DNA from 3 places in the Neobacillus sp. GCM10027624 genome. Region 3 is predicted to be linked to each of the others. Evidence: riboswitches for the same ligand, from Rfam matches in the RefSeq annotation. Region 3 holds a riboswitch; each other region holds the start of a gene.

Region 1 (7,391 bases), 520 kb from region 3:
GCACACAAAAACAAATACAATTTTAACGGTTTGACTTAAATGTCAAACTATTTTTTCTTTGTCCTTGAGGCTAGAATGTCTGGCCCTCATGATTTAACGTTGTACTGTGCCGGGGGACACCAACACTGTGCGAGGATTTGTAATATGTCTTTTAATGGGCAATTCATCAATCGGGCCCTTTAATTGAATAAGCAGGAAGGTTTTTTGGATTTAACACACACTCCAAAGTTGATATTGATGAAAAGAAGTCTCTATAATAATTAGATGAAGGTAACTGGTATGGGATTTCGGAATAGTGCTATATAAGGAGTGGAATTATGAACTTACAATATGAAGTTATTTCAGAAGAAAAAATAGAATGTTGTCGTGATTTGTGCAATGAACTCATGTCCTTTCAAAAGTCAAAAGCTCAAATTAAACCAGAGTTGTTTAACAGCATGAATTTTGACACACGGATGGTACCATCAATTAAAAGCGCATTACATAATTATATTGTGGTAGTGAAAGATATGGATAAAAATAAAGAAGCAGTGGCTTATGTGTATTCAAATATCTCTCCTAAAGAAGCGTATTCAAATGATTTTGCGACTTTTTTTGATCTTTCATCTGTTAAAGGAAAAAACGTAGGTTGCTTATCCCAATTTTACATTAAGGAAGGGTACAGACAATACGGAATTGGATCTAAACTTTTCAACATGTCAATGGAGTGGTTAAATACATTTGATGATATAGAAGATTATTTTATCTACGTCTCAAACGGTAATGAAAATGCCTTGGAATTCTATAAGCGTAAAGGGTTTACGGTAAGTCATGACATATTAGAAGGTTTTATCACTGTTTTAAGAAGTAATAAACAACTTCAAGATAAGAAAGCCGTTTAATTTAAGGCTTTAAAAAATGATTGTGTTGCTTATAACCCAAATAAAGATTTAATAGGCTTATATCTCACCGGGGGACCATGGGGATGGTTCTTGTGGTTGGGGGTAACCCGCAATTAAACCATGGGAAACAATCCCTTTAAAGCATTAAGAAAAGCTGCCACAATGCCAGCTAGTTCTACAACTCTTGTACCCATTCGTTCAACAAAATGTTTTATTTTGACTGTTTTAATAAGAATGTTGATTTAAAGGGATTTAAAAAAAAGCGAGAAAATAAAGGAATATAGTGAAAATTCAATAATAAATTGATACATCTTGTGCAATTCCTTTACAGCTTATTAAAGACTACCACAACAAAAATAACACCATACCCCCAGAAAAATCGCCTTCATTTTTTATTTTTTCAAAATTCTAGCCTATGCTAATATGATGGAGATGGTTGAAGGAAACGTAAACAATCTCTTTATCGTAAATCAATGAAATAATATCATTATTTACATCATATAAAACTCCTTCTATTTTTACTGGTCCATCACTGTTTATTTTGACCCATTTGAGTATTTGCGTTTCTAACAGATTTAGTAAATTATTAGCTTTATTGTACCCAATATCTTCTGGAGATACGAGATTGAATTCCTTGGTATTCTCTGTCACACTTTCTATGTGATCGTTATTATAGTAAACAACCCCATCTTTTTCCGTGAGTAGGACAAGATGATCATCAGAAACATCTAACAACCTTCCAACCCCTGCTTCTTGAAAACCTTGATCAACTTTGACCATTTTACCTATAAATGACTTCATCCTGCCTAAAAACACCAATAGATTTTCCCCTCTCCATGAAACAAGCTTTTTTTTATTTATATGGATACTGCATGGGGATTGTACTAATAAAAAAGCCTCTTTTGTGGGAAGAAGATATGTGATGTCTATATTCCACCAAACTGCCCCGTTCAAAGTACCTTGGAAAAATTACTACCTTGGTCAAAAACACTTTCAATCATTTGTATAAATTTTAAAAACTTACCTATATAATAACGTGTTCCCTATCTGGTTTTACAGGTGGGGATTGTTTTAACTCCTCTACATTACAAAAGTAATTAGAGGAGTTTATTTATTGGTAAAGAGTAGACAATGATTGGTAAATTCTTTGTCAAGGAATGGTTCAAAAGATGGCAGAGGTGGTAAATTCCTTTGGTCGTAATCAAATCTCATCTAAACACAAAGTTCATCCATCACATAGGTTCAATATATGTCCTATGTGATGTATATCATATTTATTATGGAATTCTTTTGATAAACTTGATTTATAAAAACAAATAACATTTGATAGAAAGCTAGGGGTGCCCTTATTGGGCTGAGAGGAGCAATCCAACCCTTTGAACCTGATTTGGATTAGTACCAACGTAGGGAAGCTAAACACGCTAGTGCAGCTTACCTATTTTTTTTGGGTAAGCTTTTTTATATTTCAAGGAGGATAGAACAATGAGCTATTACAAAAAATATTATGAGGAAAAGAACTTACCTTTTGAGGACTATTTTTCATCACTAACTTATGAAGATGTAAAGCACGTCATAAATAAAACAACGTTAAACGAGTTGGATTTTTTAACGTTATTGTCGCCTGCAGCAGAGCCTTTTTTAGAAGATATAGGGCAAAAGGCTCAACAAGTAACTGTTCAACATTTTGGGAAAGTTATGCAGTTGTTTGCCCCTCTCTATATATCCGATTTCTGCGTCAATCAGTGCGTGTATTGCAGTTACAGCATAAACAATGATTTTTCTCGAAAAAAACTTACCTTGTCTGAAATTGAAGCAGAGGCACAGGCACTAGCTAAAACAGGAATTGAACACTTGCTTATTTTAACTGGGGAATCAAGGTTACATGCCTCTATTGAATATCTTAAAGAAAGTATCACGATTTTAAAGAAATATTTTTCCTCCCTTTCAATTGAGATACACCCTCTGGAAACAGAAGAATACCGGGAATTGATTCAATGTGGCATAACCGGACTCACTATTCATCAGGAGGTATACAACGAAGATATATATAAGCAAATTCATGTGAAAGGTCCAAAACGAAACTATTTATATCGGTTGGATACGCCGGAACGGGGTTGCAAAGCAGGAATGAGCAAGGTTACTATCGGTGCGCTCTTAGGAATGGATGACTGGAGGAAAGAAGTGTTTTTTACCGGTATTCATGCTGCTTACTTGAAAAATAACTATTCAGAAACGGAAATCGGAATTGGATTTCCAAGAATGCGCCCTCATTTGGGGGATTTTCAGCCAAAAACAAATGTTACAGACAAAAATTTACTTCAAGCCATGCTGGCAATGCGTTTGTTTTTGCCAGAAGCAGATATTATCCTTTCTACAAGAGAGCAGTCGGAACTTCGTGACCATCTTATTAGTTTGGGCGTTACTAAAATGTCTGCAGCTTCCTCAACTGCTGTTGGTGGTTATGTTAACAAAGAGACCAGCCACAGTCAGTTTGAAATTTCCGATACACGAAGTGTTGACGAAATAAAAGATATGTTGCATCGTAACGACTATCAAATCCGATGAAGGCAATTAAGAATTTTATCTTACTAGCCAGTGTAACTCATGCTCTTAAAAGGCTGCCAGCTTTTAATCTGGCTATTGTGTTCTATATTGTTACTAAAGTGATTTTGGGGTGACAATTGTGGTTTGGATTAGCCTCTTAATACTGTTTCTTCTTCCTATGTTGATGGTCGTTGTCATTCGAGCAACTACGAAACATGATTGTTGTAGTAGTGGTATTCTGCGAAAAAAACGTAAAATTAAAAAGTGGGATTCCACCAATACACAAGATTTGTAAATTTAAAGAAGAATTACATTTTATGTTTGTTTTATTGTTTTAAAAAAGTAGATGAAAAGAAGGTAATTGGGTAACATTTCAATTATAATGTTACTCTTTTTTAAAAAAAATAAAAAAGCAAAAAGATAGATCTGTATGAGTATAAAACCAGAACTGGGTAATTTCGAATAAGAGATTTTTCGCTTGAAGTTTATCTGGACAAGACTACACCTGAGCTTATGAGACTGTCAACTTTTGAGCTACTTAGTTTGCTAAAGTACGCCAGAGCTGAAAGAGTATCTCTCTATCATTATTTAAATGTGTTCTACAAAGCTCGAAAGCTCGGTCAAACAGAGGACTATATAGTAAACGAAGAAAAGAAAGCGGGAAAGAATATGAAAAAATCACTCGGAAAATGTTTGTTCTCGAAAATATTCTTCGCCAGCGGTTGGGATATGTTCCCCATCGCATCACAGACGACTATTTGGCAAGGTATTTGGAGGAAATGAAGAAAGGCAAGCATAAACCTATGATTATACGTCAAAAAAGAAGAGATGAAGTCAAAAGTGGCAGTTGAATTTCTAACTCTTTAAAGTAGTTAGAAGGAAAAATCACTTTTTTTATAAAGAAGTTAGAGGAATCAATAAACTTGCAATCAAAAAAGAAATATTGAATCTTGGGATTGTATTAAAAGAACTAAACAAAATGTGTACTCTAAAAGGGGAGGTTTCCCGGATATTTTGATGATAGATGTTACTCATAAATGTGTTTAAAAAGTTTAGGCAGCGATGGTAACCGAAGGTCTTCGTGAGTTTCGACGTCAGTTCAACTCATCCGTTACACTCCCTTATCTACTTTCAGGCTTCAAAGTTAGGAAATATCGGACGCCATGTTAGATTTGCAAATGCAAATTAGACATCGAATTGGGGTACGAGTTGAATGTTTATTTACTTTTAAATCACAAAACTATAATTTCCTATGCAAAACAGCCATTAGCAATATAAATGGCTGTTTTTTCAATTTATATTTTTGTCAGATTTTTCTTCCTATTTCGAATGAATGCGATAACTAGTAAGATGCTTGGAATGATAATTTGAAAAGGCAAATTTACATAGGCTGTTGCAAATTCAAGTCCTTCTTTAACAAACTCAGCAAACGTCGATGCCATGGTTATGGATGCAAACAGAACAATCAATCCAATTGGAAACGTCAGCTTTTCCTTTTTTTTAAACTGAAATAGATCTGCTGTACCTGCTACTGCAGCATAAAAAAACAGTGATATTTTAAAAAAACCGCCAATTATTAGGTAGAGCAAAAAAAGAACATCCAGCCGTTCAATAAAATTTGCCAGTTGTATTCTTGAAACGGTGGTTAACAATGGAAAGTTTGAGCGGGTATAAAGTTCTGGACCAATGGTTGAAATCGTAATAATCACGGTAATGGTAATATTAATCCCACTTAAAATCATCCCGCCAATACAAACAAATTTTATTTTCTTTGGTTCATTCACAAACGGGTATATCATCGTGAAAATAAGTATTTCTCCAAAAGGATATGTAAGTGTTTCAGGAAGAAACGCCTTAAATATGGGTTTCCAGCCATTTTCAAGAATAGGCTTTAGAAGCTCAAAATGGATTAACCCGGAAAAAGTAACTAGTAGAAATCCTGATATGGCCATTAAATAAACAATGCCAAAATAAATCTGCCCGACTCTTGCGATTACTTCTAAACCTTTATGAATGCCATAAATGATGGTCAGAACCATCAATGCGTTGATGACAAATAACGGCGTATTTGTATAAACAGTCGTTACCAAGAGTTCCCCAAAATCTCGTAATACTCTTGCGGTAATATAGATAAAATAGGTGATATAGAATAAGGCGATAATCCGGCCCGGCCATTTTCCGGCAATTTTTTGTATATAGCTGGTTAGAATTAATTCGGGATAAAAAAGAAACAGACGATAGTGAATAAAGAAGACGATTAAACCACCCGCTAACCCTAATAAAATGGCAATCCATGCATCCTGTTTTGCATTTGCTCCAAGACCAAAGAGGATTGAACTCCCCATTTCAAATAAAAATACTAGTACGAAAAGCTGGGATGCGCTTATTTTAATCTTATCCATTTACTACATTTCCCCTTTGCTTTGGGTTATTTTGTTCTTCTCCAAAGCACTTTTTCTTCTTTATTGTACTAATTGCTTCTTAGACTCCCTCTGAATATTTTTTCAACCAGTTAATCAATTTAATTATCAAATTGATAGAAATAAAATACTTTCTCCATTTTGCAGTTTTTTTGTTTCTCTTTAACAGAATAAATAAAATTAAAACAATATCCGTCTAATTTAGAAAGCACCTCAAATATTTACCCTAATATTTGGTAGGGTGTCAAATATCCACCAAATTATACAAATCGCATACAGTATAAACATTTTAAAAGTACAGTCCAAATTGAACTGAATTTGTAGTAAAGAGAATGGTTTTGGGGAAATTGTGAAATCCTTGTGAAGAAAAAAACACTGAATAGATGGAAAGGGGAAAATTACTTTTGATGAGAATGAAATATTTTGGCGTGCAGTTGGAGGTTTTGCAAAAAAAGGAAGAACAGAGATTTTATAATAAAATCCAATAATTACAATGTTATGACATATAACAGGAGTCAATGTTTTTGAATCGTTGGCTCCTTCTTTGAAGGAGCCAATCTCGTGAGGCGTCGAAAAAATTCGCTTCGCTCATGTCTTAAAAAGAATGTGCGGTGTAATGTCGATGGCTATCTATCATTTCTCAAATCAGATCATTTCAAGAAAAAAACAGCAAAATACAATAGCTGCTGCAGCTTACCGTTCTGGTGAAAGATTGATAGATGAAAGAACAAATGAGGAAAAGTTCTATAAAAGAAAAGTGAAGCCAATCACTCATATTCTTGCGCCACGCCATGCACCTCAATGGGTTTATGATCGCCAAAGACTCTGGAATGAAGTGGAGTTAAAGGAAAAACAATGGAATGCTCAACTTGCACGTGAAATAAATGTTGCATTACCAAAAGAGCTATCGAAAGAAGAACAGGAGAACTTAGCCCTTGATTTTTGTAAGGACATTTTTGTAAACGATGGAATGGTTGCTGACTTATCCATCCACCGAGATAATGAGGAAAACCCACACTTTCATGTGATGTTAACTATTCGTCCCTTTAATGAAGATGGGACCTAGGGAAATAAGCAAGTGAAGGTAAAAGAATTAGTGGATGGTAAGCAACAGGCTAAAGCATTGCATACAACTGATTGGAATACGAAAGTGAAGCTTGTTTATTGGAGAGAACAGTGGGCAAATTATGCAAATCACTATTTAGAGAAGAATGGATTTTCTGAACGAATTACTCACTTATCAAATAAAGATAGAGGGATTGAAACACTGCCAACTATCCATGAGGGATTTGTTGCACGGCAGATGCAAAAAAATGGGAGAGAATCTGACAGGATCCAAATGAATCAGTCGCGGAAAGAATACAACAAAACGGTTATTGAACTCCAAGAAGCAAAGAAAGAAAAACAAAGGAAAGAGAGAGCAGAAAAGTTTGTACGTCGCTTTACTCCTTTAGAAAAAAGGCAACTGCGTGAAACAGCCAAATATTTAAGAATGTTTGTAAACCATGAAAATATTAACATCAGGAAATTGCAATTGGAAAAATGG
Region 2 (7,391 bases), 120 kb from region 3:
AAACGAAGCAGGACGTTGTTGATATGGCGAATAGCCTGAAGGCACTTGATGCGGATTCAGTTCCTGTTAATTTTTTACATGCGATTGATGGTACACCTCTGCAAGGAGTGAAAGAGTTAACACCGCTATATTGTTTAAAGGTGCTGGCATTATTTCGTTTTATTAATCCAACGAAAGAGATCCGAATCTCGGGGGGACGCGAGGTCAATCTTAGGTCTTTACAGCCGTTAGGTTTATACGCGGCGAATTCGATTTTTGTGGGTGATTATTTAACTACAGCAGGCCAGGAAGAGAATGAGGATTATAAAATGTTGCAGGACTTAGGATTTGAGATTGAGTCGGTAGAGGAAATGAAGGCTAGTTTGACAGGGGAAAAATAGGATTTCACCTGTGAAAGGACAAAATTTAGTATCAATAAGGCGGAACTGTCCTTCCAGCACCCGTGGAAGGACAAAATCTATTGAAAACAAGAAAACTGTCCTTCCAGCACCCGCCGAAGGACAAAATCTACTGTAAATAAAGAAAACTGTCCTTCCAGCACCCGTGGAAGGACAAAATCTACTAAAAATAAAGGAAACTGTCCTTCAGTGGTTAAATTAACCTAAATACCTATGATAAAGAACCTTAGCTTCCGCAACATCCTTCGTCCCGTGTACAATTACTCTACCATCTTTAAAAACAACCATTCTAAAAGAATCTACACTATAAGACAATAGATAAGGATTCCGCTGCACCATTCCTCCTTGATTCATCAATACCTTCTCCAAAGCCTCCAAATCCCGCACTATAGGAGAGGAGGGGCGAATTTGAACTGAATCCCTTCCACAAAGCACGGCTGTCTTGGTTTGGTTTTCAAAAGACAAATAGGGGTAGGTACGCCTAACACCGCACGAAGGACAATCAGCGTTCTTCAATAGATCTACAGAAATAGCACTATACTGGTTTTTCCAAACATCAAACGAAGCGAGTTTGTTGCGCAAAGAATTCAAATCACCGACCAATATTTTTAAAGCTTCACTGATTTGATTAGAAACCACCATGTTCACAGCTGGACTAATAATGCCAGCTGTATCACAGGTCATTCCTCCTAAAGGAACCGTTTCTAGTAAACAAGAAAGGCAAGGTGTCCGTTCCGGAACAATCGTATAAGAAATGCCGTAACTTCCCACGCAGGCACCATAAATCCAAGGAACCCCATACTTTTGAGATACGTCATTTAAAATCATTCTAGTTTCAAAATTATCCGTGGCATCGATGATCAGATCTACCTTTGAACCCCAGTCTTCCAGCTCGGAAACAGAGGCATCGGCAATAATCGCCTCGATTGAAACGGAGGAATTAATCGCAGTTAAGCGGTTTTTAGCTGCAATCGCTTTTGGCGTACGGTTTTTTGCATCTTCTTCCGTATATAGCTGCTGCCGCTGCAAATTCGACCACTCGACATAATCGCGGTCAACTATCGTTAATTTCCCGATTCCGGCACGAACAAGTGCCTCGGCGCTCCCTGAACCGAGCGCCCCGGCGCCAACGACCAGTACGTGTTTAGAAGAAAACCGTTGCTGCCCGTTTTTTCCGATTGGTGCAAAAAGCTCCTGGCGTGAGTACCGATCGTTCACCCGATACTCATTCCTTCCTTAGGGCTGCTGGCCGTCGCATATCGCTTTTTCTCAATGCGTCCGGCTTCATAGCCTAAGCGCCCAGCCTCAATCGCTAGATTCATAGCCTTTGCCATTTTCACAGGATCCTTTGCTGCGGATACAGCGGTATTTAATAATACACCATCAGCTCCTAGCTCCATTGCCAAAGCCGCATCAGCAGGAGAGCCAATTCCGGCATCGACAATGACCGGAACCACTGCCTGTTCGATAATAAAGCTTAGGTTAACCGGGTTGATGATTCCTTGGCCGGATCCGATTGGTGAAGCTCCCGGCATAATCGCATGACATCCCAGCTCTTGCAGTTTTCTAGCCAACACAACATCATCGGAAGTATAAGGGAGAACAATAAACCCTTCCTTTACCAACTCTTCTGTTGCCTTTAATGTTTCAACCGGGTCTGGGAGCAAGGTTTGATCACATCCGATGACTTCCACTTTAATCATATCGCATAGGCCGGAAGCTTTAGCTAATTTGGCAATTCGGACCGCTTCCTCCGCTGTTTTCGCTCCTGCAGTATTCGGCAGAAGCTTGTATTTATTCGTATCAAGCTGCTCTAAAAAATTCGGTTGGCTTGCTTCAAAAATATTCATTCGTCTCACAGCAAACGTAAGGATTTCTGTTTCGGAAACTTCCACCGCTTCCTTTTGGATTTCAAAGCTAGGATACTTTCCTGTTCCTAGTAATAAACGAGAATGAAAAGATAATGAACCAATTTTTAACATATTAACCGCCTCCTACAAAATGAACAATTTCGATTTTATCTTTATCTGATATTCTAGTACTCTGATGTTCCATTTTCGTTAAAATTTTACCATTTAGTTCCACGACCACCACCTTATTGTGAACCTCGTAGTGTCTTAGGACATCCGAAACAAACTCAAGATCTTGGGGGAGCACAACCCTTTCGCCATTTATCAAAAGCTTCATGTAAAGCCTCCTTTGTTTTTGAAAAATACATTGACAAAAAAATATTTTTATGTTATGATTAAATATTTGCGTATTGATAAAAAAACTTTAAAGATGTAATATTGGATTCGCAGTGATGATTAATTTTCTCTGGAGGGATCCAATGTTTAAGAAAAATGGTATTCACATGTTAGAAATCTCCATCAACTCTACTGGTGAGGTAAATGTCATCCACCCAGCCATCATTTGGGATGAAGAAGACCTAATTTTAATTGACACAGGTTATCCCGGCAACTTGAATGATTTGCGTGTTGGGATTGAAAAAGCAGGCGTTTCATTTGAACGACTGACGAAAATCTTCATCACTCATCAAGATATCGACCATATCGGCAGTTTACCAGCCATCCTGGAAGAATCCCCGAAAAAAATAGGCGTTTATGCGAGCGAGATAGAAAAGCCGTTTATTCAAGGTGAAAAAATGATTTTAAGGATTACCCCTGAATCCATTACGAAAGCCTTGGAGTCGCTGCCGCCTGAAGTACCAGAAGACTTTCGCCGCGCTTTTAAATTTCGATTAGAAAATCCACCAAAGGCAAAAGTAGACCATGTAATCGAAGGTGGTCAGGAATTACCTTACTGTGGCGGAGTGATTGCCACCGACACGGCTGGACATACCCCGGGACATTTGAGTTTTTACCATCAAGCAAGTAAAACCTTGATTGCCGGGGATGCATTAATTGTTAAAGATGGACAATTATATCCGGCTGATCCGAAATACGCCTTAGATAATGAAATGGCAATTAAATCACTTGATAATCTTTTAAGCTATGACATTGAAAAAGTCATTTGTTATCATGGTGGACACTTTGCTGGAAATGTTCATGAACGATTGCTAGAAATTTTAAAAGGATAATGTATCTTTGAGGTCGGAACTGAATATTCCTGTTCCGACCTTAAAGTACCGTTTCGGTGTGCCTTTCCAGCTGAAACGCGGAAAGAAGAGAATCCTGTTTTCCGACTAATAAGTCAGCGACAAGTTTTCCAGTGATGGGACTTAACAAGATTCCATTACGAAAGTGCCCAGCGGCGACAAATAAACCCTTCCATTCAGGATGCTCGCCAATATAGGGGAGACCATCGCCTGTCTGCGGGCGGATTCCACACCATACCCGCTCCCATGAAGCATCTTTAATCTGAGGAACGAGATGGATCGCTCTTTCAATTAATGTTGCAACTCCTTGAGGAGTGACCTTGTCATCAAACGTATCTTCTATCATTGTTGCTCCAATATAAATTTCTCCATTACGTTTTGGGACCAGATAACAGCGTTTATCGGAAAAAATCGTCCGATTGATTAAAGATTCTTCCGTTTTGACAGAAAAGCATTCACCTTTAACAGGGTATACAGGAAGATCCAAGCCGGATTCCTGCATTAATCTTCCTGCCCATGCACCGGTCGCCACAATCACTTGTTCACTATGTATGAGACCATTTGTTGTTTTAACCCCTTTGACCTTCCCGTTTTCAAAAAGAAAAGAGAGGACCTCGGTATTTTCATGAATTTCTGCTCCATAGTGGATAGCGGCTTTTGCAAAGCCTTGAGTTAATTTTCCCGGTTGAACATGCCCGTCATTTGGGAGATACATCCCGCCGGCAACACTCGGTGAAATAGCTGGTTCCATTTCTCTTATATCCAATGAGTCGAGCCACTGGATTTTGGAATCCCAATTATTTTGAAAAATGACCTGTTTTTTCAATTCGGTTGCAATTTCATCTGTTTCTGCGACTCTTAACATGCCTTTTTGGACGAACTCAATATCGACTCCTGTAAGCCCGAATAACTCGTTTGAAAGTTCTGGAAACATAGCCTGACTTTTTATTGCCAGATGGAAGAGGGGACCTTCTTGTTCAATTTCCGCTTGGGCTGCCAGCATCCCCGCGGCCGCACTCGAAGCCTGGCAAGCTAATCGTTCTTTTTCTAAAATAATGACTTTTTTACCCAGTTTGGAAAGTTGATAGGCGATGGAAGCACCGTTAATTCCGCCGCCGATGATGGCAACATCATATGAATGACACAATTGATTCATCTCCATTTTTTAGTTCATTTGCGTAAGACTTTACCGCTGCTACTGGATCCTTTGCATCTAACACTCCCGATATAACCGCAATACCGGTTGCACCTGCCTGAAGAACTTGATAAGTATTTTCTGGTCTGATACCGCCAATTGCAATAACCGGGATGTTTAATTGAGATACCTTTTTTAATTCCTCAAGACCTTTAGGGATTTTTCCAGGTTTTGAATGAGAAGGGTAGACATGTCCGAACAGCACGTAATCGGCATGATCCCTTATCGCCTTTAGTCCATCCTCAAAAGAGTGGATGGAGCTTCCTACCCGAAGTTGTTGGAAATTATCTTTTACAATGCCTGCATCTAAACTGTGATAAGCTAATTGAACTCCCGCTACTCCTGTCACTGAGGCCACATCCACCCGATCATTAAGGATTATTTTTGACAAAGGGATGTTTTTCTTTGTTAAAAATTCGACTGCATCAAAAAGTTCTCTGGCTGTTATTATTTTTTCTCGCAGGTGAATCGCAGTTATGTATGGCTGGATATCTGTGACAATTTCAGCAAACTGCTCAATTGGCATTTGACCATTTGAAATAAGATGGAATTCCTTTGAAATATAAGTCACCCCTTTAGAAGATTCCGTTGAAATGAAAAAAACCACTTCCGATTTGTAAGGAAGTGGTTTTTGAAAATTTGAAATAAACAATTTTTTGGTTACTCAAATATCCTATTTTCCACTTCCCTACGCTGGTTTTAACCAGATCAGGTTCATAGAGTCCCGAAGTAGCACTTCAATCTCAGCCCTTTAAAAAGGCACCTCTAGCGGAATAGCTTTATTTATTCATTTGTAATGTTTTCCTGCAATTATTATATTAACACGCTGGTCAGATATGTCAAATCATTTTGTCAACTTTTAATAATGTTTTATTTTACTAGATTTTTATATTTATCATTTCTAATTTCTTAATCTTGTATAAATACTTTTCAATTTTTCGACATTCTTAAGAAAATATTATCTTCCATGTGTTAAACTTAAATAGATTGATGATGGAGGGAAGATTAGGCATGTTGAATATTCGAAACGTAAAAGAGCAGGACTTATCTGATATTGTAATCATTGAACAGCTTTGTTTTCCTCAAGAAGAGGCGGCAACAAAGGAAGCATTTGAAATGAGGATTAAAGTGATCCCTGATAGTTTTTTTGTTGCGGAAGAAAATGGGGTGGTCATTGGTTTTGTTAATGGACCGGTTATTAAAACCCCCTTCATTACGGATGACTTATTTAAGGATCTAAAGGTAAACCCAGAAACGGGGGGCCATCAAAGTATCCTTGGGATAGCGGTAACACCACATTTTCAAACACGTGGGGTGGCAGCGGCACTCCTTGCTCATATTGAAAAAGCTGCAAAAGAAAAAAATCGCGAAACAATCACCCTTACCTGTAAAGAAGAACTAATTGTCTTCTATCTAAATCATGGATACCGAAACCTAGGAACCTCGGACTCCCAGCATGCCGGAGTTACGTGGTATAACATGGTTAAAAATTTATAATCCCGTGGACTATGTGAAACAAGAAAATTCGGGTGGTGCCTGGCACCACCCGAATTTTCTTTATTTGTTTAAGGAAAAAAGTAACTTTTAGAGGGTTTGCTTTCCATTTGTCGAACTATTTAGATAATAATTAATCGACAATTGAGGTGGGAAAGTTGTACGATATCCAATATGCATTTTTCAATGAGTATGGTGATTATGGTTTTGATTTTGACAACAGTGACGTCTCAACCCACTTTATCATTACGGCTATTCTAGTAAAAGATTCCGATAAAGAAGGGTTAGAAGGGGAAATTGAAAGGATATGGAAAAAATATATTCAAAAAGAAGACAACCATTTTAGTTACATAAAAAATCAACCAGATCTTATGCTGCAAATTTTGAATGAAATGAAGGAATTACCTTTTAAAATATATGCATATGTGATCGATAAGCAGAAAATAAGAGACAACAGTGGAGTCACCTACAAAAATACGTTTATAAAATATTTAACACGCAAGGTCCTCGAAGATTTATCGAATACATTTGAAAAGCTTGATATTATTTCGGACGACCAGGAACCGAAAGAGTTTATGAAGGCGTATATCAATTATGTAAAACAAGAATGTATACCTGACCTATTTAATTATTCAAGCTTCGGATTCAATAACACGAAATCAGATATTCTTGTCAAATTGTCAGAATGGATTGCACGAACACTGGCAATAGGGTATGACCGAAATCTTTCAAAATATTATCAAACATTTTATAAAATCATCAAACCTCAAATTGTCCGAATCAATTTATGGCCCCATGACTATCGGAATTTTCTCTATGATTACAAGGTAGACTCTGCTGACATTAAGAATGACGAGGTAATCATCAAACAGGCAGTCAACTTAGCTTATCAATACATTGATAAGTATCGAAAAAGTGACGATGAGGATGAAAAACTTCGCATTGATTTTTTAAAGTTTTTACTATTTAATCTGAAAGAAAATCCAGATGAATATGTTTACACACAGGAAATATTAAATAATCTCAATGCTATACGCAATATCGAGTTGAACCCACATAATTTTCGCTCTAACATCGTCTCGAAGCTTCGTGATCAGGGGTTGCTGATTGCGAGCAGCAATAAAGGCTACAAACTGCCGGTTTGTTTGGCTGATTTATATGACTTTGTGAACCTCTCAAGTCTAACCATTTTCCCGATGATCCAACG
Region 3 (7,391 bases):
CATTTCAGAAATTTTTAATAAATTATGTTCATGTTATTCCAATTTCATTTAGTCAAGGGGTGCCAACTAAGAAGTGGATATAACATGAACTATGGTTCATAGTATTACATGGTTTAAGAAAACTGTCAATGGAAATATGAACAGAGGTTCACCTTTTTATTATTTATGATATGATTGGACCTGAGGTGATAAAATGTCAGACCGTGAAGACCAGTTGGTTGGTGATTTTCCTTTTGTACCAAAACAAGAGCGTGCTCAGCAAAAAAGGAATGCTCTGCTAGAAAGTGGTCATGCATTGTTTATTTCGAAGGGATATGAGCAAACCACCGCAAAGGAAATTGCTGCCAAAGCAGGGGTTGCTACAGGGACCTTTTATCGGTATTTTTTAGATAAACGTCAATTATTGATGTCGCTATTAGAGGATAAAATTGAAAAACTTATGCCTCCTGAACCAAGCTGGGTAAACGGGAATCCTGAAACCAGGTTAGCTGAACTGCTTGAAGCGCATGGGAATAGGTTGCAACGGCTTGGATTACATCGTGTTTTACCAGAATTATTATTAAAGGATCCGGAGCTTTCAGAGGTTATCGCTTCTGCAAAATTAAAAATTCACGGCAGAATCTATGCAGGATTGCAAAAGGCTTGTGAGAAGGGGCTAACCTGGAAGGACTTAGATTTAAATACGCTTACTTGGTCGATTATGCTGCTTGCTGAGAATACAACCGGTAAAGTGTTGGAATCAGGGGATACCGAGGAATATCATAAAACTGCTAAAGTAATCTGTAGAATGGTTTTCCCTCCTGAAGTATTGAAAAAATTACAAAATGGCGAAAAGTACGAAGAAAATATAGAGAATTGAGAGAGAGGGAGTTTTCGGTTGGAAATTGAACAATTCCTTAATATAAAAGAGATTAAAGAATTAAAGGTTGAATTAATACGTTTTATGATGGCTTATAAGTTTGCCTTGGATGAAATGAATACAAAAATAAATATTCTTCAGGATGAATTTAATTTTATTCATGACTATAACCCGATCGAGCATGTGAAGTCGCGGTTAAAATCACCGGAAAGTATATTAAAAAAGGTTTACCGCAAAGACTTCGATTTTACGTTAGACAGCATCAAGGAAAATATTAAGGATATTGCAGGAATAAGAATTACCTGCTCCTTCCGATCAGATATTTATGAAATAAGTAAGATGATTGCAAACCAAAAGGATGTTAGAGTTGTTGAATATAAAGATTATATTCAAAATCCAAAACCAAATGGCTATCAAAGCTTGCATCTTATTTTGGAAGTCCCGATCTTTATGTCTGACCGGGAGGAATTAGTTTATGTAGAAGTCCAAATCCGAACGATCGCAATGGATTTTTGGGCAAGTTTAGAGCATAAAATTTATTATAAGTATAATGAGGAAGTTCCAGAGAAAATGATTGTAGAGTTGAAGGAAGCTGCGACCATGGCTACTCATTTGGATCAAAAAATGGAACGACTTCACAAAGAAATATCGGTCATCAAAGAGGAGAATAAAAGAAAAGATGAGACTAGCATTTTTAATCTTGTTGGTCATCAATTCTCAATTCCCATGTTAGAGACATTAATGGAAAAGGTCGGGGACCGAAAGTAAAAGCACTTTTTTAAAAAGGTGCTTTTTTTATTGCTCATTAAAGGGAATTTACCCATATATAAATGGAAAATATTTTATTTTTCGTTTGACATTTTACTATAGGGGGGTATAGTATATTGTGTATATAAGCTACACAAATTAAATAAATTTTAGCCGACGGGTTAGATTAAATACCAAATAATAGAAGGGAAGTAATGTAATGAAAAAATGGGCACTTGCGGCAGTAGTATATTTGCTCGTTATTATTGGCGGCTATTGGGTATACGATGCGAATTTTAAGACGGAAGCTAAGTCAACGATGGATATGAATCATGAATCACCGGTTTCAACAAGTGAAAGTCATGCCCATAATGATTCAGGGTCTGGCGGCAACCATGAGAGTACAGGTACAGAAGCAGGAGAAGTAAAACCAACCTTTAGCTATAAAGATGGCAAAATAGAAATCATCCTAAAGGATATGCAGGGTGATCCTGTTAATGACCTTGAAGTAAATCATGAAAAACTGATGCATTTAATTGTGGTGAATGAACATTTAGACCAGTATTATCACATCCACCCCAATGAAATCGGTCCAGGGAAGTTTGCAATTCCCTACCAATTAGCGGATGGTCCGTATAAAGCGTTTATTGATGTAAAGCCAAAGAATTTGAATTATAAAGTAGAGCCTGTTCCCTTTACGGTTGGTAATTCAGTAGAAAATCACAGCCATCCTTCATTAGTACCTGACCAAACTTTTATTAAAACCATTGATGGAAAAACTGTCGGAATGAAAGTAAGTTCATTTGAAGATGGAAAACAAGTCACTCTACAGTTTAAATTGGATGAATCCACACTTGAGCCGTATTTAGGTGCTGCCGGTCACGTCGTCATCCTAAACGAAAATGCTGATCAATACTTGCATGTTCATCCAAAAGATGAAAGTAAACCGGTATTTGAAACCCAATTTGACCATCCCGGAATCTACAAAATTTGGGCAGAATTTAGACAGGCTGGAAAAGTTAGGGTGTTTCCATTTATAATTAAAGTTAAGTAAATACTCTGGATAGTAGAACAGGATGTCAAACTATTTCCTTACTTTTACTATACCGGGGTATGATATAATATCCAAAAAGGAGGGTGTGCGGATGTCTGGTGAAAACAATTATAATGAAGAATTAATAATGGATGATGCGTGCTGCGCTTCAGAAGGCAGCCACAGAAAAAGCCATCATTCAGATAAAGTAAAAAACAATCTCGTAACACGTCTCAATCGGATTGAGGGCCAGATACGTGGAATTAAAGGATTGATTGAAAAAGATACCTATTGTGATGATGTGATTACGCAAATTTCCGCAACCCAATCAGCCCTAAATAGTGTGGCAAAGATTTTACTAGAGGGACATTTAAAAAGCTGTGTCCTTGAAAGGATTCAAGAAGGGGACATGGAAGTTCTTGATGAGGTTCTTGTAACGATTCAAAAATTAATGAAAAAATAATGGAGGATTCCTAAAATGGAAAATATTACTTTAAGTGTTAAAGGAATGTCTTGCGGCCATTGTGTGAAAGCAGTAGAAGGGAGTGTAGGAGAGCTCCAAGGTGTTAAACAGGTAAAAGTCCATCTTGATAATGGCACAGTTGATGTTGAATTCGACCAAAATGTTATTAACCTTAGCAAAATTAAAGAAACCATTGATGATCAAGGATATGATGTGGTTTAAGTCTCTATAAAAAATAAACATATAATGCTAGCATATTAAAACACTTCTGTTATAATGAGTATGGAAATAAACTTCATACATTAAATGTAGGGGAGCCGGTGTTGCCGGTTGAGAGTTCGTTCTAAAAACGATAACCCTTGGAACCTGATCTGGGTGATACCGGCGGAGGGAACATATTCTTAAACAAATAAGTTGTTTGCCAATATGCACTCGAGGTTCTAAGAGCCCGGGTGCTTTATTTGTTGTTTGGGAAATTTTGTTCTATTATGCTTATAGCAACCGGATTGTTTCTCATAGGCAATTCTAGTTTTGTTTCCAACAGATTCGGATTATACATATGGGGGAATAAAGAAAATGAAAAAGTTGTTTGTTCTACTACTTACCGTTTTTCTGATTGCTGGCTGCAGCAGCAAAAAAGAGACAGATACGGCTAAGGAAAATACGAAAAAGCTCAAAAAGATTACGGTCGTTCTTGACTGGACGCCAAACACAAATCATACAGGGCTTTATGTGGCAAAAGCAAAGGGATATTTTAAGAATCAAGGCTTGGATGTTGACATCATTCAGCCGGGAGAAACAGGTGCTGATCAGCTTGTTGCATCTGGAAAAGCGGATTTTGGCGTTGGCTATCAAGAGGGTGTCACGCAGGCACGTGTCCAAGGTGTTCCGCTTGTATCCATTGCTGCGGTTATCCAGCACAATACATCGGGATTTGCTTCGCCCGTTGACAAAAATATTAAAGCACCAAAAGACTTTGAAGGAAAAACATATGGAGGATGGGGTTCTCCTGTTGAAAAGTCCGTCATTACTTCTTTAATGGATAAAGAACATGCCGATGCAAATAAAGTAAAAATCATTAATATGGGAGATACAGATTTTTTCACTGCTGTGAAAAGAGATGTTGATTTTGCCTGGATTTATTATGGCTGGACCGGTGTAGAGGCAGAGCTTCGCCATCAAAAAATCAACATGATCTACCTTACTGATTATTCTAAGAAACTTGACTATTATACACCAGTGTTAGAAACAAACGAAAAGATGATTGCCAATAATCCTGATACTGTTAAAGCCTTTTTAAAGGCAGCATCAGAAGGATATGGATTTGCAATTAAAAACCCAGATCAAGCAGCAGATATTCTCATCAAGGCAGCACCAGATTTAGATCCAAAGCTTGTCAAGGCAAGTCAGAAATGGCTATCACCTAAGTACCAGGATGATGCGTCTCAGTGGGGAATACAAAAAAAGACTGTTTGGGAAAACTATGCTTCTTGGATGTATGACCATAAGCTTCTTGATAAAAAACTGGATGCCGAAAAAGCATTCACGAATGAATTTTTACCAAAATAATGGAGGGGTTTCACATGGCAAATGCCTTAGTGAGCATTCAAATTATACCGAAAACAAAGGATGGAGAAGATGTTATTCCTTATGTGGATGAAGCCATCCGTATTATTGATGAATCAGGAGTAAAATATCAGGTTCATCCTTTGGAGACCACGATGGAAGGTAAGCTTGAACATTTATTTAGTGTTATCACCAAAATGAATGAACGCATGATGGAAATTGGCAGCAAAAACGTGATTTCGCAAATTAAGGTATTGTATCAGCCGTCAGGAATCACGATGGATCAATTAACGGAGAAGTATCGCTAAAATGAAGAAACTGCTTTTAAAAGGGTGGAGACCAGTGTTGGTTCTCCTCCTTTTGTTCGTGATATGGGAAATGATTGTAAAGACCGCAAAAATCGAGGAGTGGCTGCTGCCGGCACCATCGAAGATTTTTACTGAAGCCATCCGCGGCTGGAGCGAATTTTACCCGGATTTATTCTCGACAACAAAAATTGCTTTATTTGGTTTTGTAATCGGTGCGGTGATTGGTTTAGTGGTGGCGGTGATTCTTTATTTAATTCCGGTTTTACGAGATTCGTTTTATCCGTTACTCATTCTTTCACAAAATGTACCGACCATTGTGCTTGCTCCGCTTTTAGTGATTTGGTTCGGGTTTGGGCTGCTGCCGAAAATGATTGTGATTACACTAGTTTGCTTTTTTCCTATCACTGTTGCGGCACTCGACGGTTTCAGGCAGACGCCCGCAGAATTAAGACATTATATGATGATGGCGGGGGCTTCGAAAACGCAGGTTTTTTGGAAATTGGAGTTTCCCTTTGCATTGCCATCGATTTTTTCCGGCTTGAAAATTTCAGCAACCTATAGTGTGATGGGAGCCGTTATTTCTGAATGGCTTGGTGCAAAACAGGGGATTGGTGTCTATATGACAATGGCATCCTCATCATTTCGCACTGATCGTGTGTTTGTTGCCATTTTTGCGATTATGCTATTAAGCCTATTATTTTTCTTATTAATAGTGTTGGTGGAACGCCGGGTTGTCCGCTGGCGGGTAAAAGGAGATGAGGGAAAATGAGCCATCTTATGCTGAAAAAAGTATCGAAAAGCTTTGGTGCAAACGAGGTTATGGACGGGATGAATTTTTCCATCAAAAAGGATGAGTTTGTTTCTATCATTGGTCCTTCAGGCAGTGGAAAGAGTACGATTTTCAATTTAATTGGCGGAATGCTGGCTCCAGATCACGGTCAAATCATGCTGGAAAATAAGGTCATTAACGGAATGCGTGGTTTGATTAGTTACATGCCGCAGACTCCCTCGCTGCTTCCGTGGAGGACCATCCTTGATAATGTGGTGCTTGGACAAGAGCTTCAAGGGAAAAAAGAAATCGGCAAGGCGAAGGAAATGCTTGAGATTGCCGGTCTCGCGGATTATGAAAAAGCTTATCCGCATGAGCTATCCGGTGGGATGAAACAACGGGCGGCGTTTATCCGTGCTTTATTAAGTCCGCAAGCAGTAATTTGTTTGGATGAACCTTTTTCAGCCTTGGACGAATTGACCCGTTTTGAGATGCAACAATGGCTGTTAACTGTGTGGGAGTCAAACAAAAGGACGGTTTTGTTTATTACCCATAATATTGAAGAAGCCTTGTATCTTTCCGACCGAATTCTTGTGTTATCGCAAAAGCCTTCGAAGGTAATCAGTGAAATAGAAGTCCCGTTTTCGAGGCCGCGGGACGCAAGCATCCTGTTGGAAGAGCCATTTTTGCAATGGAAACGGAAGGTTCATTTTACATTAACGGGGCAGGGGGGATTGCGATGAAAATGATCGATGCCCATATTCATTTAGATCATTATAAAGACGAAGAAATTCAGGTAATCATGGCTGATTCTAGTTTGATCGATGCTCTCGTTTCAGTTTCGTTTGATCTTGAATCCTGTAAAAGAAATCTACAATTGGCCGGGAGGTTTAATAAAGTTAGACCTGCCTTCGGCTTTCATCCTGAGCAGCCGCTCCCCAGTGTCTATGAACAGGAGAAGCTTTTTCAGTGGATGGAGGAGCATCGAAAAGAGATGGTTGCCGTTGGAGAGGTTGGGCTTCCTTATTATACTCGGCTGGAAGGCAAAATTTCTAACAAGGAGTATGGGAAGTATATCGAGCTATTAGAGAATTTTATGCAAAGGGCAAAGGACTGGGAGAAACCGATTGTTCTTCATGCCGTCTATGATGATGCTCCGCTTGTTTGCGATTTGTTAGAAAAATATTCATTGACAAAAGCTCATTTTCATTGGTTTAAAGGAGACGAAAAGACAATTGAAAGGATGATCGAAAACGGCTATTTCATTTCTCTCACACCGGATGTGGTGTATGAAGAGGAAATCCAGCAATTAGGATCAATCTATCCTTTGGAACAAATGATGATTGAAACGGACGGACCATGGCCATTTGAAGGACCATTTGCAGGGATAATGACCCATCCGAATATGATGGAAGAATCGATTCGAGTGATTGCCGAAATTAAAGGACTTTCAGTTGGAGAGGTTTCGGAAAAATTATTTGAAAATACGGTTTCGTTTTATCAAATTTAAAGCGTCTCAGCCTAAAAGGTGAGACGCATTTTTTCATTTGTAAGCCTTTTGTCCAAGTAATGTTTGAAGGTCGACGATTTCAAAACCTTTTCGAGTTAGTTCTTCAATGATGTGTGGCAGGGCTTTAGCTGTTTGT

What was found. A riboswitch is a leader RNA that binds a small molecule or an ion and turns the genes downstream of it on or off. The one in region 3 is predicted to bind thiamine pyrophosphate.
Region 1: it holds a riboswitch for thiamine pyrophosphate, as region 3 does, so the genes downstream of both, thiH (ThiH family protein) here and ACFQZ9_RS04610 (ABC transporter substrate-binding protein) in region 3, are expected to answer to the same signal.
Region 2: it holds a riboswitch for thiamine pyrophosphate, as region 3 does, so the genes downstream of both, ACFQZ9_RS04020 (thiamine phosphate synthase) here and ACFQZ9_RS04610 (ABC transporter substrate-binding protein) in region 3, are expected to answer to the same signal.

Annotation. Positions count from the first base shown of each region.
Region 1 is NZ_JBHTHD010000002.1:393,109-400,499, reverse strand. It holds gene ACFQZ9_RS01925 (GNAT family N-acetyltransferase) at 318-881, shown strand; gene ACFQZ9_RS01920 (hypothetical protein) at 1,290-1,700, opposite strand; TPP riboswitch at 2,208-2,308, shown strand; gene thiH (ThiH family protein) at 2,364-3,446, shown strand; gene ACFQZ9_RS01910 (GerAB/ArcD/ProY family transporter) at 4,721-5,827, opposite strand; partial or broken gene mobQ (MobQ family relaxase) at 6,450-7,145, shown strand; gene ACFQZ9_RS01900 (hypothetical protein) at 7,149-7,391, shown strand, end outside.
Region 2 is NZ_JBHTHD010000002.1:796,927-804,317, reverse strand. It holds gene bioB (biotin synthase BioB) at 1-380, shown strand, start outside; gene ACFQZ9_RS04045 (thiazole biosynthesis adenylyltransferase ThiF) at 597-1,616, opposite strand; gene ACFQZ9_RS04040 (thiazole synthase) at 1,613-2,380, opposite strand; gene thiS (sulfur carrier protein ThiS) at 2,382-2,585, opposite strand; gene ACFQZ9_RS04030 (MBL fold metallo-hydrolase) at 2,728-3,477, shown strand; gene thiO (glycine oxidase ThiO) at 3,518-4,651, opposite strand; gene ACFQZ9_RS04020 (thiamine phosphate synthase) at 4,626-5,342, opposite strand; TPP riboswitch at 5,359-5,467, opposite strand; gene ACFQZ9_RS04015 (GNAT family N-acetyltransferase) at 5,702-6,187, shown strand; gene ACFQZ9_RS04010 (hypothetical protein) at 6,343-7,391, shown strand, end outside.
Region 3 is NZ_JBHTHD010000002.1:914,580-921,970, reverse strand. It holds gene ACFQZ9_RS04635 (TetR/AcrR family transcriptional regulator) at 194-859, shown strand; gene ACFQZ9_RS04630 (GTP pyrophosphokinase) at 878-1,627, shown strand; gene ACFQZ9_RS04625 (DUF8832 domain-containing protein) at 1,827-2,660, shown strand; gene ACFQZ9_RS04620 (metal-sensitive transcriptional regulator) at 2,788-3,102, shown strand; gene copZ (copper chaperone CopZ) at 3,118-3,324, shown strand; TPP riboswitch at 3,403-3,512, shown strand; gene ACFQZ9_RS04610 (ABC transporter substrate-binding protein) at 3,679-4,671, shown strand; gene ACFQZ9_RS04605 (thiamine-binding protein) at 4,686-4,976, shown strand; gene ACFQZ9_RS04600 (ABC transporter permease) at 4,978-5,745, shown strand; gene ACFQZ9_RS04595 (ABC transporter ATP-binding protein) at 5,742-6,488, shown strand; gene ACFQZ9_RS04590 (TatD family hydrolase) at 6,485-7,255, shown strand; gene ACFQZ9_RS04585 (DUF4309 domain-containing protein) at 7,289-7,391, opposite strand, start outside.